Regions from separate parts of the Bacillus sp. P4_E1 genome, predicted to be linked through region 1. Evidence: riboswitches for the same ligand, from Rfam matches in the RefSeq annotation. Region 1 holds a riboswitch; the other holds the start of a gene.
What was found. A riboswitch is a leader RNA that binds a small molecule or an ion and turns the genes downstream of it on or off. The one in region 1 is predicted to bind cyclic di-AMP.
Positions count from the first base shown of each region.

Region 2: it holds a riboswitch for cyclic di-AMP, as region 1 does, so the genes downstream of both, AC1DS7_RS07650 (APC family permease) here and AC1DS7_RS04430 (SipW-dependent-type signal peptide-containing protein) in region 1, are expected to answer to the same signal.

Region 1 is NZ_JBFUIV010000003.1:13,563-19,772, forward strand. Features, by position in the region: gene AC1DS7_RS04420 (hypothetical protein) at 1-74, shown strand, start outside; gene AC1DS7_RS04425 (hypothetical protein) at 91-321, shown strand; cyclic di-AMP (ydaO/yuaA leader) riboswitch at 584-729, shown strand; gene AC1DS7_RS04430 (SipW-dependent-type signal peptide-containing protein) at 825-929, shown strand; gene kdpF (K(+)-transporting ATPase subunit F) at 929-1,006, shown strand; gene kdpA (potassium-transporting ATPase subunit KdpA) at 1,026-2,693, shown strand; gene kdpB (potassium-transporting ATPase subunit KdpB) at 2,707-4,797, shown strand; gene kdpC (K(+)-transporting ATPase subunit C) at 4,816-5,397, shown strand; gene kdpDN (KdpD-like non-kinase potassium sensor) at 5,454-6,210, shown strand, end outside.
Region 2 is NZ_JBFUIV010000004.1:257,456-263,665, reverse strand. Features, by position in the region: gene AC1DS7_RS07675 (Nramp family divalent metal transporter) at 1-270, opposite strand, end outside; gene trhO (oxygen-dependent tRNA uridine(34) hydroxylase TrhO) at 764-1,723, shown strand; gene AC1DS7_RS07665 (hypothetical protein) at 1,772-3,247, opposite strand; gene panE (2-dehydropantoate 2-reductase) at 3,423-4,367, shown strand; gene AC1DS7_RS07655 (hypothetical protein) at 4,429-4,557, opposite strand; cyclic di-AMP (ydaO/yuaA leader) riboswitch at 4,697-4,843, shown strand; gene AC1DS7_RS07650 (APC family permease) at 4,988-6,210, shown strand, end outside.

The DNA of each region.
Region 1 (6,210 bases):
TCTATGAAACAATTGGAGCTAAATTTGTAGTGTTTACGAACTGTGATAATATTTCTTTTTTATTTTTTGAATAGGGCGGGGGAAATGAAGATGAAAGTGTTGTTACTAGGAGATATAGCGAATCGTTGGGCGATATCGGTAGAGAGAGTTCACGAATTGGTAGTGCTCGATCCTCTTTTTCCAGGTCCATATATTATATTACCATCAAAAGATGTTTTGTATTTAGAGGCGGATATTACCGAATATGAGCAGTTACATGCGGAATTATCACAAGTTTATATTCGAGGGAGAAATTTGCGTGCTTTTTTGCGTGGAGAATAAAGGTTGAATGAAAAAAGAGCGAATGCTGAGTGCAACAAGCCATGCACTTCATGTAATTCGCTCTTTTTATTTCGTATTTAAAAGATCATTTCTGTGAAAAAGAAAGGAAAGACGAGAAAACAGATGAAAAAATATTAATAACAACTAATGTAAACGCTTAAATAGATGGATATTTTCTTATTTTCAGTAATTTACCCCTTTACAAGTTAAATATAGAGGAGTATATTTACTCTCATAAATCATTCATTAAATTTCCAAAAAAAACCTAAAATCGCTGAGTTCCAGAAATGGAGCGGGGGAACCAATTTTGTGCATTGTCACTTGGGGTGAATCTTTCAATTTTGAAAGTAGGGCTACTCTTTAGGCCCGAATCCGACAGCTAACCTCGTAAGCGTTTAGAGAGGAGGTTTACTTTGTGTTGTTCGTTTCGAACACTAAGTAGAGCTTAGTGTTCTTTTTTTGATAACTAGATGGTAAATTTTAACAAAAAGCGAGGGGTAGTTATGTTAGATGTTGTAATGATCGGTATTTTTGTTGGGTTAGTCGCATCGATGGCAAGTCTTGCAAGTTGGTCAGATAAAGTTGTGAAAGAAGGGAAGCAATCATGATGATTGTCTTATCGGTTATTGTTGCAGCGATTACGGTGTACTTAGTGTACGCATTATTAAATCCAGAAAAGTTTTAATTAGGGGGAATCATTCATTATGATTTGGGTTGCAGTCGTTATTACAATGCTCTTGTTTATTCTAGTAGCAAAGCCAACGGGGATTTATTTAGAAAAAGCTTTTCAAGGTAGCAAAACGCTAGATAAAGTATTCGGGCCTTTTGAAAAACTTATTTTTAAAATTACGGGTGTAAAAGAATACAATCAAACGTGGAAACAGTACGCATTATCACTCGTTTTACTCAACGGATTTATGATTGTTGTTGTATATTTCATTTTCAGATTACAAGGTGTGCTGCCGCTAAATCCAGCGCATATCGAGGGAATGGAGCCTACGCTTGCTTTTAATACAGCAATTAGTTTTATGGCTGATACAAATTTACAGCATTATAGCGGTGAAAATGGTTTGTCTTATTTATCACAATTAATCGGGATTACATTTTTAATGTTTGCAGCACCAGCAACGACGTTAGCGCTCGTTATGGCATTTATAAGAGGACTCGCTGGAAAAGAACTTGGTAACTTTTTCGTTGATTTTACGAGAGCTTTAACGAGAGTATTTCTTCCTATTGCGTTTGTTGCAGCGCTAATCTTTGTCGCACTTGGTGTACCACAAACGTTAGACGGGGCAGTTACAGCACAAACAATCGATGGGGCAAAGCAAAGTATATTACGTGGGCCTGTTGCATCATTCGTGTCCATTAAGGAACTCGGAAATAACGGCGGTGGATTTTTCGGAGCAAACTCTACACATCCTTTCGAAAATCCAGGGCAAATGAGTAATATTTTGCAAATGATGCTTATGATGTTATTGCCAACAGCACTTCCATTTACGTACGGACGAATGGTAGGAAATAAAAAACAAGGTCGTATCCTTTTCGTTTCACTATTCATGGTGTTTTTACTCGGATTTATAACGATTACTACATCTGAATTAAATGGTAATCCGGCATTAAATGGAATGGGTATCGAACATGTACAAGGAAGTACAGAAGGAAAAGAAGTGCGATTTGGAACAGTATTTTCTTCACTATACGCAACAGTAACGACAGCTGCTGAAACAGGGGCCGTTAATACGATGCATGATACGTTAACACCAATTGGTGGTCTAGTTCCACTCGTAAATATGATGTTAAATACAGTATACGGCGGTGTTGGAGCAGGTTTTGTGAACATTATTATGTATGCAATTATTGCAGTCTTTATATCTGGGTTAATGGTTGGACGGACACCGGAGTTTTTAGGTAAGAAAATTGAAGGTAAGGAAATGAAATTGATTGCGGTAACGATTTTATTTCATCCATTGCTTATTTTAGGGTTTTCAGCATTAGCTCTTTCAACAAGCTTAGGAACGGATGCAATTTCTCATTCAGGTTTCCACGGTTTAACGCAAGTTGTATATGAGTACACATCGTCAGCTGCGAATAACGGATCTGGATTTGAAGGTTTAGCAGACAATACACCGTTTTGGAATATTACGACTGGTTTAGTTATGTTTTTAGGACGCTATTTCAGTTTAATTACGATGCTAGCTGTTGCAGCTTCACTGAAAGAGAAGACGGTAGTACCAGAAACAGTCGGGACATTCCGTACGGATAATGGTTTATTTGGAGGGATCTTTATCGGAACAATTGTAATTGTTGGTGCGTTAACATTCTTCCCGATGTTAGTACTTGGCCCAATTGCAGAATTTCTTACATTGAAGTAATGGAGGGTAAATGATGAGACCGGTAGTAGTAAAAGAAAAAAGAGTAAATGAATCACAAATACATGCTGTAGAAGATGAGGTTAGACAAGCAAAAACGATGGATCGTGATATCGTGACACATGCAATGAAACAATCCTTTGCGAAATTGAATCCGAAAGTAATGATAAAGAATCCGATTATGTTCGTTGTGGAAATTGGATTTATCATTACGTTAATTTTATCCTTTCTTCCAAGTAGTTCTAGTAGTGTACCAGGGTGGTTTAATATAACAGTTTCTCTCATTCTATTATTTACAGTTTTATTTGCTAACTTTGCAGAAGCTTTAGCTGAAGGGCGTGGTAAAGCGCAAGCCGATTCTTTAAAACAATCGAAGAAAGATGTGTTTGCAAATGTTGTAAAAGAAAATGGAGATATTGTTCAAGTTTCAGCAACTGATCTGAGAAAAGGTGACGTTGTTATTGTAAAACAAGGAGAAATGATTCCAAATGATGGTGAAGTGATTAAAGGTTTAGCGTCTGTCGATGAATCTGCAATTACAGGGGAATCAGCTCCTGTAATAAAAGAGGCGGGTGGCGATTTTTGTTCAGTGACAGGCGGTACGATGGTCGTAAGTGATGAGATTACGATTGTAATTACGAGTAATCCTGGCGAATCATTTATTGATAAAATGATTTCTTTAGTAGAAGGAGCTGCGCGTCAAAAAACGCCGAATGAAATTGCCTTAAATACAGTATTAACGAGTTTAACTCTAATTTTCTTAATCGTCGTTGTGACGTTGCCGATTTTTACAAACTATTTAGGGTTTCAAATTGATACAGCTGTACTTGTAGCATTGTTAGTTTGTTTAATTCCAACGACAATTGGTGGGTTATTATCAGCAATTGGTATTGCTGGGATGGACCGCGTAACAAAGTTTAATGTATTAGCGATGTCAGGGAAAGCAGTAGAAGCTGCGGGTGATATTAATACAATTATTTTAGATAAAACAGGTACGATTACTTTCGGGAACCGGATGGCACATACACTGCTACCAGTAGGAAATGAAACGATTGAGCAAGTAGGAAAATGGGCTGCGATTAGCTCAGTTTTAGATGAAACACCAGAAGGTCGATCTGTTATAGAATATGTACAAACGAAATCTATATCATATAATAGAGAAATTGCAGAACAAGGTGAATTTGTTCCATTTAAAGCAGAAACAAGAATGAGCGGTGTTGATTTACAGGATGGAACGAAAGTGAGAAAAGGTGCTGTCGGTGCCGTTATTGAATGGGTTCAATCACAAGGCGGAACGATTCCGAAAGATGTGAATCAAAAAGCAGATTTAATTTCAAAAGAAGGCGGAACACCACTTTTAGTTGCAGTGGATGATCGTATTTACGGTTTAATTTATTTAAAGGATACAGTAAAACCTGGTATGCGTGAGCGTTTTGAACAATTGCGCCAAATGGGGATTAAAACGGTTATGTGTACAGGGGATAACCCATTAACAGCAGCAACAATTGCAAAAGAAGCAGGGGTAGATGAATTCGTTGCTGAGTGTAAACCAGAAGATAAAATTGCAGTTATTAAAGCAGAGCAAGATAAAGGGAAACTTGTAGCGATGACAGGTGATGGTACAAATGATGCTCCGGCATTAGCACAGGCTGACGTTGGATTAGCAATGAATAGTGGGACGACAGCTGCGAAAGAAGCAGCAAATATGATTGATTTAGATTCGAATCCAACGAAAATTATTGAGGTTGTAGGAATCGGTAAGCAATTGTTAATGACACGTGGTGCGTTAACGACGTTTAGTATTGCGAACGATATTGCAAAATACTTTGCAATCATTCCAGCAATGTTTACACTTGCGATTCCGCAAATGGAAGCATTAAACATTATGAAATTAACATCACCGCTTTCAGCAATCTTATCAGCATTAATATTTAATGCGGTTATTATTCCGTTACTTATTCCTCTAGCGATGAAAGGTATCGCATATAAACCGATGAGTTCGAATGCACTACTTAGCCGAAACTTACTCATTTATGGGCTTGGTGGAGTTATCGTTCCATTCATTGGAATTAAAGTAATTGATATGATTGTCGGCTTGTTCATATAAGGAAGAGGGGAAAAAAAGATGGCGAAAAAACAAAGTATACTTTCACCAATTATTCGTATTACTTTTACATTTCTAGTTTTGTGCGGCCTCGTATACCCGCTTATTGTAACTGGTATTGCGCAAGCGGTAATGAAGGATAATGCGGATGGAAGTCTTATATATAATGATAAAGATGAAGTAGTTGGTTCAAAATTAATCGGTCAAAATTTCACAGATCCACGTTATTTTCATGGACGTGTCTCTAGTATAGAATATAAAGCAGAAGCATCTGGTTCAAATAACTATGCACCGTCTAATCCAGATTTAGCAAAACGAGTTGAGAAAAGTATTGATGACTGGAAGAAACAAAACCGGGCCGTTCCAGTTACAGAAGTACCGATAGATTTAGTGACGAATTCAGGTTCAGGGCTTGATCCTGACATTAGTCCGAAGGCGGCTTCCGTACAGGTAGATCGCATCTCAAAATTAACGAATATTCCGAAAGAAAAGCTAGATCAATTGATTAAGGATCAAACAGAAGGAGCTGCACTTGGTTTATTTGGAGAGGATCGTGTAAACGTCTTAAAGCTAAATTTAGAATTGCAGAAATTAATGAAATAGTAACAGTGCTACCTCAATCTAATGGATTGAGGTAGCGTTGTTTCGAAAGAAAGGTTGTGAGTGTTTTGTATGCGGATGACTATAAACCGACGTTTCAAAGGCGAACGCCAGAAGAGTATTTAGAATATATTCGGCAGCAAAATCGCGGAAAGCTAAAGCTATACGTAGGGGCTGCACCTGGAGTTGGGAAAAGTTATAAAATGCTATTTGATGCAAGAGAGATGAAAAAAGACGGTATTGATATTGTAGTTGGTTTAATTGAAACACACGGTAGAAAAGAGACGGAAGAAGCAATTGCTGATTTAGAAAAAGTTTCTTTAAAAGAAATAGATTATAAAGGGAAAGTATTTTATGAACTTGATGTAGAAGGAATTATAAAGCGGGCACCACAAATTGTTGTTGTGGATGAACTTGCGCATAGTAATATTCCCGGGTCGAAAAATAAGAAACGTTACATGGATGTGCAGGAATTGTTAGATGCCGGTATATCTGTATTATCAGCGTTTAATATTCAACATTTAGAAAGCGTTCATGATATTGTAGCTCAAATTACGAATGTCAAAGTACGAGAGCGTATTCCAGACTTTATTTTACAAAAAGCAAATGAAATTCAGCTTGTTGATGCAACACCTGAGGTACTCCGGAAGAGATTAATAGATGGAAAGATATATAAGGAAGAAAAAATAGAGCAAAGCTTACAAAACTTCTTTACGATAAATAATTTAGGGGCATTAAGAGAGTTATCACTTCGAGAAGTTGCAGATGATATGGATGAGAAAATTAGCCAAACAGTAATAGAACCGATAGGTGTGA
Region 2 (6,210 bases), on a different contig from region 1:
TAATTTAGCTGATAAAGTTTGAATTAATACAGCCATTAAATTAGAAGCGAGTATTACCCAAAGCAATAAATACCCATATTGTGATCCAGCTGCGATATTTGTAGCGAAGTTCCCAGGATCAATATAAGCAACTGATGCGATAAAAGCAGGTCCTAAGAATGGTAACAGTCTTTTAAAGCCTTTTGTTTGTCCACTTAACGCTAAATGGGCTGATTGAACTGTTGTACTTTGAGAAGGGACTTGTTCATCTTTTGTTATATCTTTATTCATAGTAGTATTCCCCTTTGAAATCTTAACTTGATTAAAGTTTCACTTTATTCTTACTCGTTATTTCAATACGTTTAGATATATGATGTGGCAATTTCATTTGAACATAAAAGTTTCCTTAATGCAAATTATATGACTGTGTGCAATGAATGGTGTGACGATGCAAAAATATTTTGGGAGTTTATGGTTGCTGACTAAGGGAGAAGATAATAAATTATAGGGTTGTTTTTGAAATTTATGTGAACATACAGCCTATATTACAGCATATTAATTGATGGAAATGAAATTGTATGATATATAATATATTGGGATTACAACCTAACCGTAGTGTTTTGTTCTGTAATCTTGTTTTTATTTCTGTTAACTTATAGAAAAAATTGTAAATAGAAGAAAATAGGCTAAGTACAATTTAGTATGTATTTTCTTATTATATATGTTTTGATATGAACGTTAACTTATACATGATTTTAAAATTTAGATAGGTGGTAGAAATACATTGGCAACTACAAAACCATATAGAGTATTACTGTATTACATGTACACAACAATTGAAAATCCAGAAGAATTTGCTGAACAGCATTTAGAATTTTGTAAATCACTTGAGTTAAAAGGAAGAATTCTTGTAGCGACTGAAGGAATTAACGGAACTTGTTCTGGAACTGTTGAGCAAACAGAAAAATACGTGGAAGCGATGAATAATGATCCACGTTTTGCTGGAATCGTATTTAAAATTGATGAGGCAGATGAACATGCATTCAAGAAAATGCACGTACGTCCTCGTTCAGAGTTAGTTACACTTCGTCTAGAAGACGACATTAACCCGAAAGAAATTACTGGGAAGTATTTAGAACCAAAAGATTTTTATGAGGCAATGAAACAAGAAGATACAGTTATCATTGATGCACGAAATGATTATGAATTTGATTTAGGACACTTCAAAGGTGCGATTAAACCAGATATTGAATCATTCCGTGAATTACCAGATTGGATTAGAGAAAATAAAGAAACACTTGAGGGTAAAAAGATTTTAACGTACTGTACAGGTGGAATTCGTTGTGAGAAATTCTCAGGTTGGTTAGTTCGTGAAGGTTATGAAGATGTAAGCCAGCTTCATGGCGGAATTGTAACGTACGGAAAAGATCCAGAAGTACAAGGTGAACTTTGGGATGGTCAATGTTACGTATTTGATGAGCGTATCGCTGTACCAGTAAACCAAAAAGAACATGTTATCGTTGGTAAAGATCACTTTACAGGTGAACCTTGTGAGCGCTATGTAAACTGTGCAAACCCTGAATGTAACAAGAAAATTTTATGTTCTGAAGAAAGTGAAGCAAAACATTTACGTGCATGTTCTCATGAATGTCGTGTACACCCACGTAATCGTTATATCGTGCAACACGAATTAACAGAAGAGCAAGTAGCTGCTACATTAGAAAAAATCGAAGCAGGTAAGTAAGCATAATAGAAAACAGATGGTAGCATCGTGCTGCCATCTGTTTTTTAGTTACTTTGTACTATCCTTCTCTTTCACAGCAGATAATACAGTTTGTTTTACCCATGCTTTTCTTCTTTTATGTTGTACACTCCATTGGTATAAACTTTGTATACCTAAAATAAGTGAAATGACTATACCGCTAATCGCTATTAATAGAGCGAAAAATTCAAAAGGCGATGATATTTTGTTTGAATCGGTGTTTCTTAAAAGGTCAATCATAGTAAACCCTAACATTTGGCCTACAACAGAATAGAGCGTTAAAATTAATAATAAGAGGCTATCTTTTTTTGAAGCAACATTTTCTTGATATTTAAATAAACTATCGAGATTTTGTTTCGCGTTCGTGTACAGTACTTCAATGTTAAAAAGTTTTCTTAGACGAAAGAAAATATCTTCACTTTGTGATTGGGATACTAATTCTAAAGAAAAATAATTAGCTGTAAACGAATTTATTGAATAAATTAATTTCTCTATCTCATTTGTATCTTGTTCAATATTTAGTTCAGCATAAGCGTTTGCCATCTTTAATAAAACAACTTTATGAAATAAATTTAATAATAAAGCGTAATAAAACTCCCCGTACATTTGACTAGCAAGTTTAGTGACTGCTTGTTCACCTTCATTTGTAATACATGTGAAAATATGTTCTTCCATAATAAAGTAACGGTTAGGAGCCCATCTTTGATAAGAATGTTTTGTTAAATAATCGTGAATATAAGGAACATTATTTGCACTAATATATGGCTTACCATCATCTGATAATCCGGAAAGACTGGAAGTTCGATATACATCGATTATATGAAGGTCTGACTCTTTGTTTATGGATAATAGAGTTTGTACATACATTCGCTGGTCTTCAAAGAAAGGGAATGTTTGAAAATAAGAACTCCGCAATCTCTTGTTCTCAAAGAAGTCTGTTAAACCATGAAATAAATCACCGAATATAAGTTTTTCTACTTGTGAATATTTTTTTCCATCACATTCAATACAAATAGTCTCAGTCGTATCACTTTTAGTTTCAAGTACACGGAAGCGAGCCGCGAATTCAATTGCTTCTGATAATGTCATGTTAGGAGCGGTTTTTATTTCTGTCCGAATTGTTAAGAACCCAAGCTCATAAGGACAAAGTGTTACATCAATAGAATGTATCTTGAATGGAACGGAAATAAGGTTAGTTGTTAAATGTCCATTTAAATTAAGGTCTTTAGAATAGCGCTGTAATCCTTTTTGATGTTCTGAATGAGGAAAGAGAATTTTATTTGTAAAGGAAAGATAGTATGCTTCCATATTTTGATGTGAAACTTGAAATTTCCCGTAATATGTATTTTCATCTTCAAGATGATCGAGTCGAAAAGGTCGAAAATCATTTTTTTGTAAGAAAGGGAACATATTTTGTTCATATCCAGTTTTAAACGAAAACGGGAATATAAATTGAAATATAGCTGTTGTTACATCTTTTTCCTCGATTGTTTGTATTGCCTCCATTTACATTGTTTCCTTTCCGTATAAGCTATAGAAACAACATGCCCAATTTTTCTTGAAAATAACCTCTCTTGTTCATTAGATTAAGAATGAAAATTCAGCTTATTTAACAAGGGACATGTATAATGTTATGTATACTAAAATTAGTATAATTGTGTTAGAAAAAGGGGGATGTTGTATGCGTATTTTAGTATTAGGAGCTGGGGGCGTTGGCGGATTTTTCGGTGGCCGATTAGTAGAAAAGGGAGAAGATGTTACATTTCTCGTTCGCAGCAAAAGAAAACAGCAATTAGAAGAAAAAGGCCTTGTTATTCGTAGTGTTAATGGAGATTTTTCATTTCAACCGAAATTGGTAACGAAAGAAGATAGAACGACTCCATTTGATGTGATTTTATTTTCAACAAAAGCGTATCATTTACACGAGGCGACCATAGATTTAAAGCCGTTTGTAGGTAAAAATACTGTAATAATCCCATTGTTAAATGGTATCGCTCATTTATCACTATTACAAAAGGAATTCGGTGAAGAAAAAGTAATTGGCGGTCTATGCTTTATCGAGACGACATTAAACAATCAGGGAGAAATTGTACAAACGAGTGCTGCCAACAGACTTGTATTTGGAGAAATTAAGTCTCAAGATTCAGAGAGAATCAATCATATTTCCAAAGCATTTGCAGGTACGAAATCTAGTTTTGTTTTAAGTGAAAATATTACGCAAGATATGTGGCATAAATATTTATTTATTACTGTAATGTCAGGTGTGACAACATTAATGCGTGCACCAATAGGACCGATTCGCGAAAGCGAAGGTGGACGCGATTTTATCCAAAACTTATTTGAAGAATCTGTGCAAATCATGAGGGCATTAGGAGCTCCGGTAAAGGAAAACATTGTTGAGGAACATATGAAAACAATTGATAAAATTTCGTATGATATGAAGTCATCGATGCAGCGTGATATGGAAAAAGGTTCGTCCATTGAAGCGAAGTACTTACAAGGATATTTACTGGATTTAGCAGAGCAATTTTCTAAAGAAGCACCATTATTAGGAGCAGTATATCAAAATTTAAAAGTGTATGAAGAAATGGTCTTTAACAAATCGGCAATAGAATTGGATGTATGAAAAAATAAAAAAGAAAGCAATATATAAATGTATTGCTTTCTTTTTTATTTTTTATGACAAATTATTTATTTCTTTTAACTCTTTCTGTCAAGTTTATTTCTTGTTCGCGTTTCCCATACAACTGATTAATTTCATTTGCTAATGCATCTAAATAGGAATCGGAAAAAATAGGCTTCTTTTCTTTAGACATACGGGTCTCCTTTGTGGATTTTTAGTATTCATTATGTATATTTTTCGGTGGATTATGCGCAATCGTTTTAATTTTTTTCTTTTTTAAAATTTTTGTTTACTTTTTGAAAATAAAGGAGTATTATAATCCACAGTTTCAATTTTCTAAATCGCTGAAGCCGCATGGTGCGGGGGACCCGTTCTTATGGATTAGTACATAATCCAATGGGGTGAATCCTTGAAAAAGGTAGGGCTACTCATAGGCCCGAATCCGACAGCTAACCTCGTAAGCGTTATATTGAGAAGGAAGGTGGAGCTTGTGCGACAAAAAAAATAATGTCTACAAGTCTATTTCGTTATGGCTTGTAGACATTTTTTGTTTTCTGAAGAAATAGTTTATCCGCTGTAATTAGCAGAAAAATTCGTGCAAAATTATTGGAGAGTGGACAGCGTTGGTTTCATCTATCAAAAGGTTTTTAATTGGAAGACCGTTAAAATCAACTGAGTTAGGAGAGCAAAAACTTAATAAAACAAAGGCGCTAGCCATTTTATCTTCTGACGCATTGTCATCGGTCGCATACGGACCAGAGCAAATATTAATTGCACTAGCAGGCCTTGGAGCGGTAGCTTATTGGTATTCCATTCCGATTGCAATTGGGGTATTAGTATTATTGACAGCTCTTATTTTATCTTATCGACAAATTATTTTTGCTTATCCTCATGGCGGCGGAGCATATGTTGTATCAAAAGAGAATTTAGGGATGAATCCAGGCTTAATAGCAGGAGGATCTTTATTAGTTGATTACATTTTAACGGTTGCAGTAAGTGTATCTGCGGGTACAGATGCGCTCACATCTGCTTTTCCTAGCTTACATGCACATAATGTAATCATTGCGATTATATTTGTCATATTGATTACCATCTTAAATTTAAGAGGCGTAACGGAATCAGCTTCCGTTTTAGCATATCCTGTTTATTTATTCGTTTTAGCACTATTTATATTAATTGGTGTAGGGATATACAATATTTTAACGGGACACGTTTCGCAGGCTTTGCATTCGCCAATTGGAACGCCAGTTGCAGGAATTAGTTTGTTCTTACTGTTACGAGCATTTGCTTCAGGAAGCTCTGCTTTAACGGGTGTTGAGGCGATATCTAACGCAATTCCAAACTTTAAAGATCCTGCACCTAACAATGCAGCGAAAACATTGCTTGCAATGGGTGCATTACTTGCAGTTTTATTTTCTGGAATTGTCTTTTTAGCTTATTATTACGGAATTAATCCAAGTAAGGAAGTAACAGTCGTTTCACAAATTGCTGAACAAACTTTTGGACGTAATTTCATGTACTATTTCATACAAGGTACAACAGCTTTAATATTAATTCTTGCGGCTAACACAGGTTATTCTGCATTTCCACTATTAGCGGTTAATCTTGCAAAAGATAAGTTCATACCGAGAATGTTTACGATTAGAGGAGACCGCCTAGGTTATTCAAACGGTATTATTATACTTGGGATTTCTTCGATTATTTTAATTGTAGCTTTTCAGGGGAAAACAGAACACTTGATTCCGCTATATGCAGTAGGGGTATTTATTCCGTTTACACTTTCTCAAACTGGAATGGTACTAAAATGGCTTCGTGAAAAGCCTGAAGGATGGGCTTTAAGATTAAC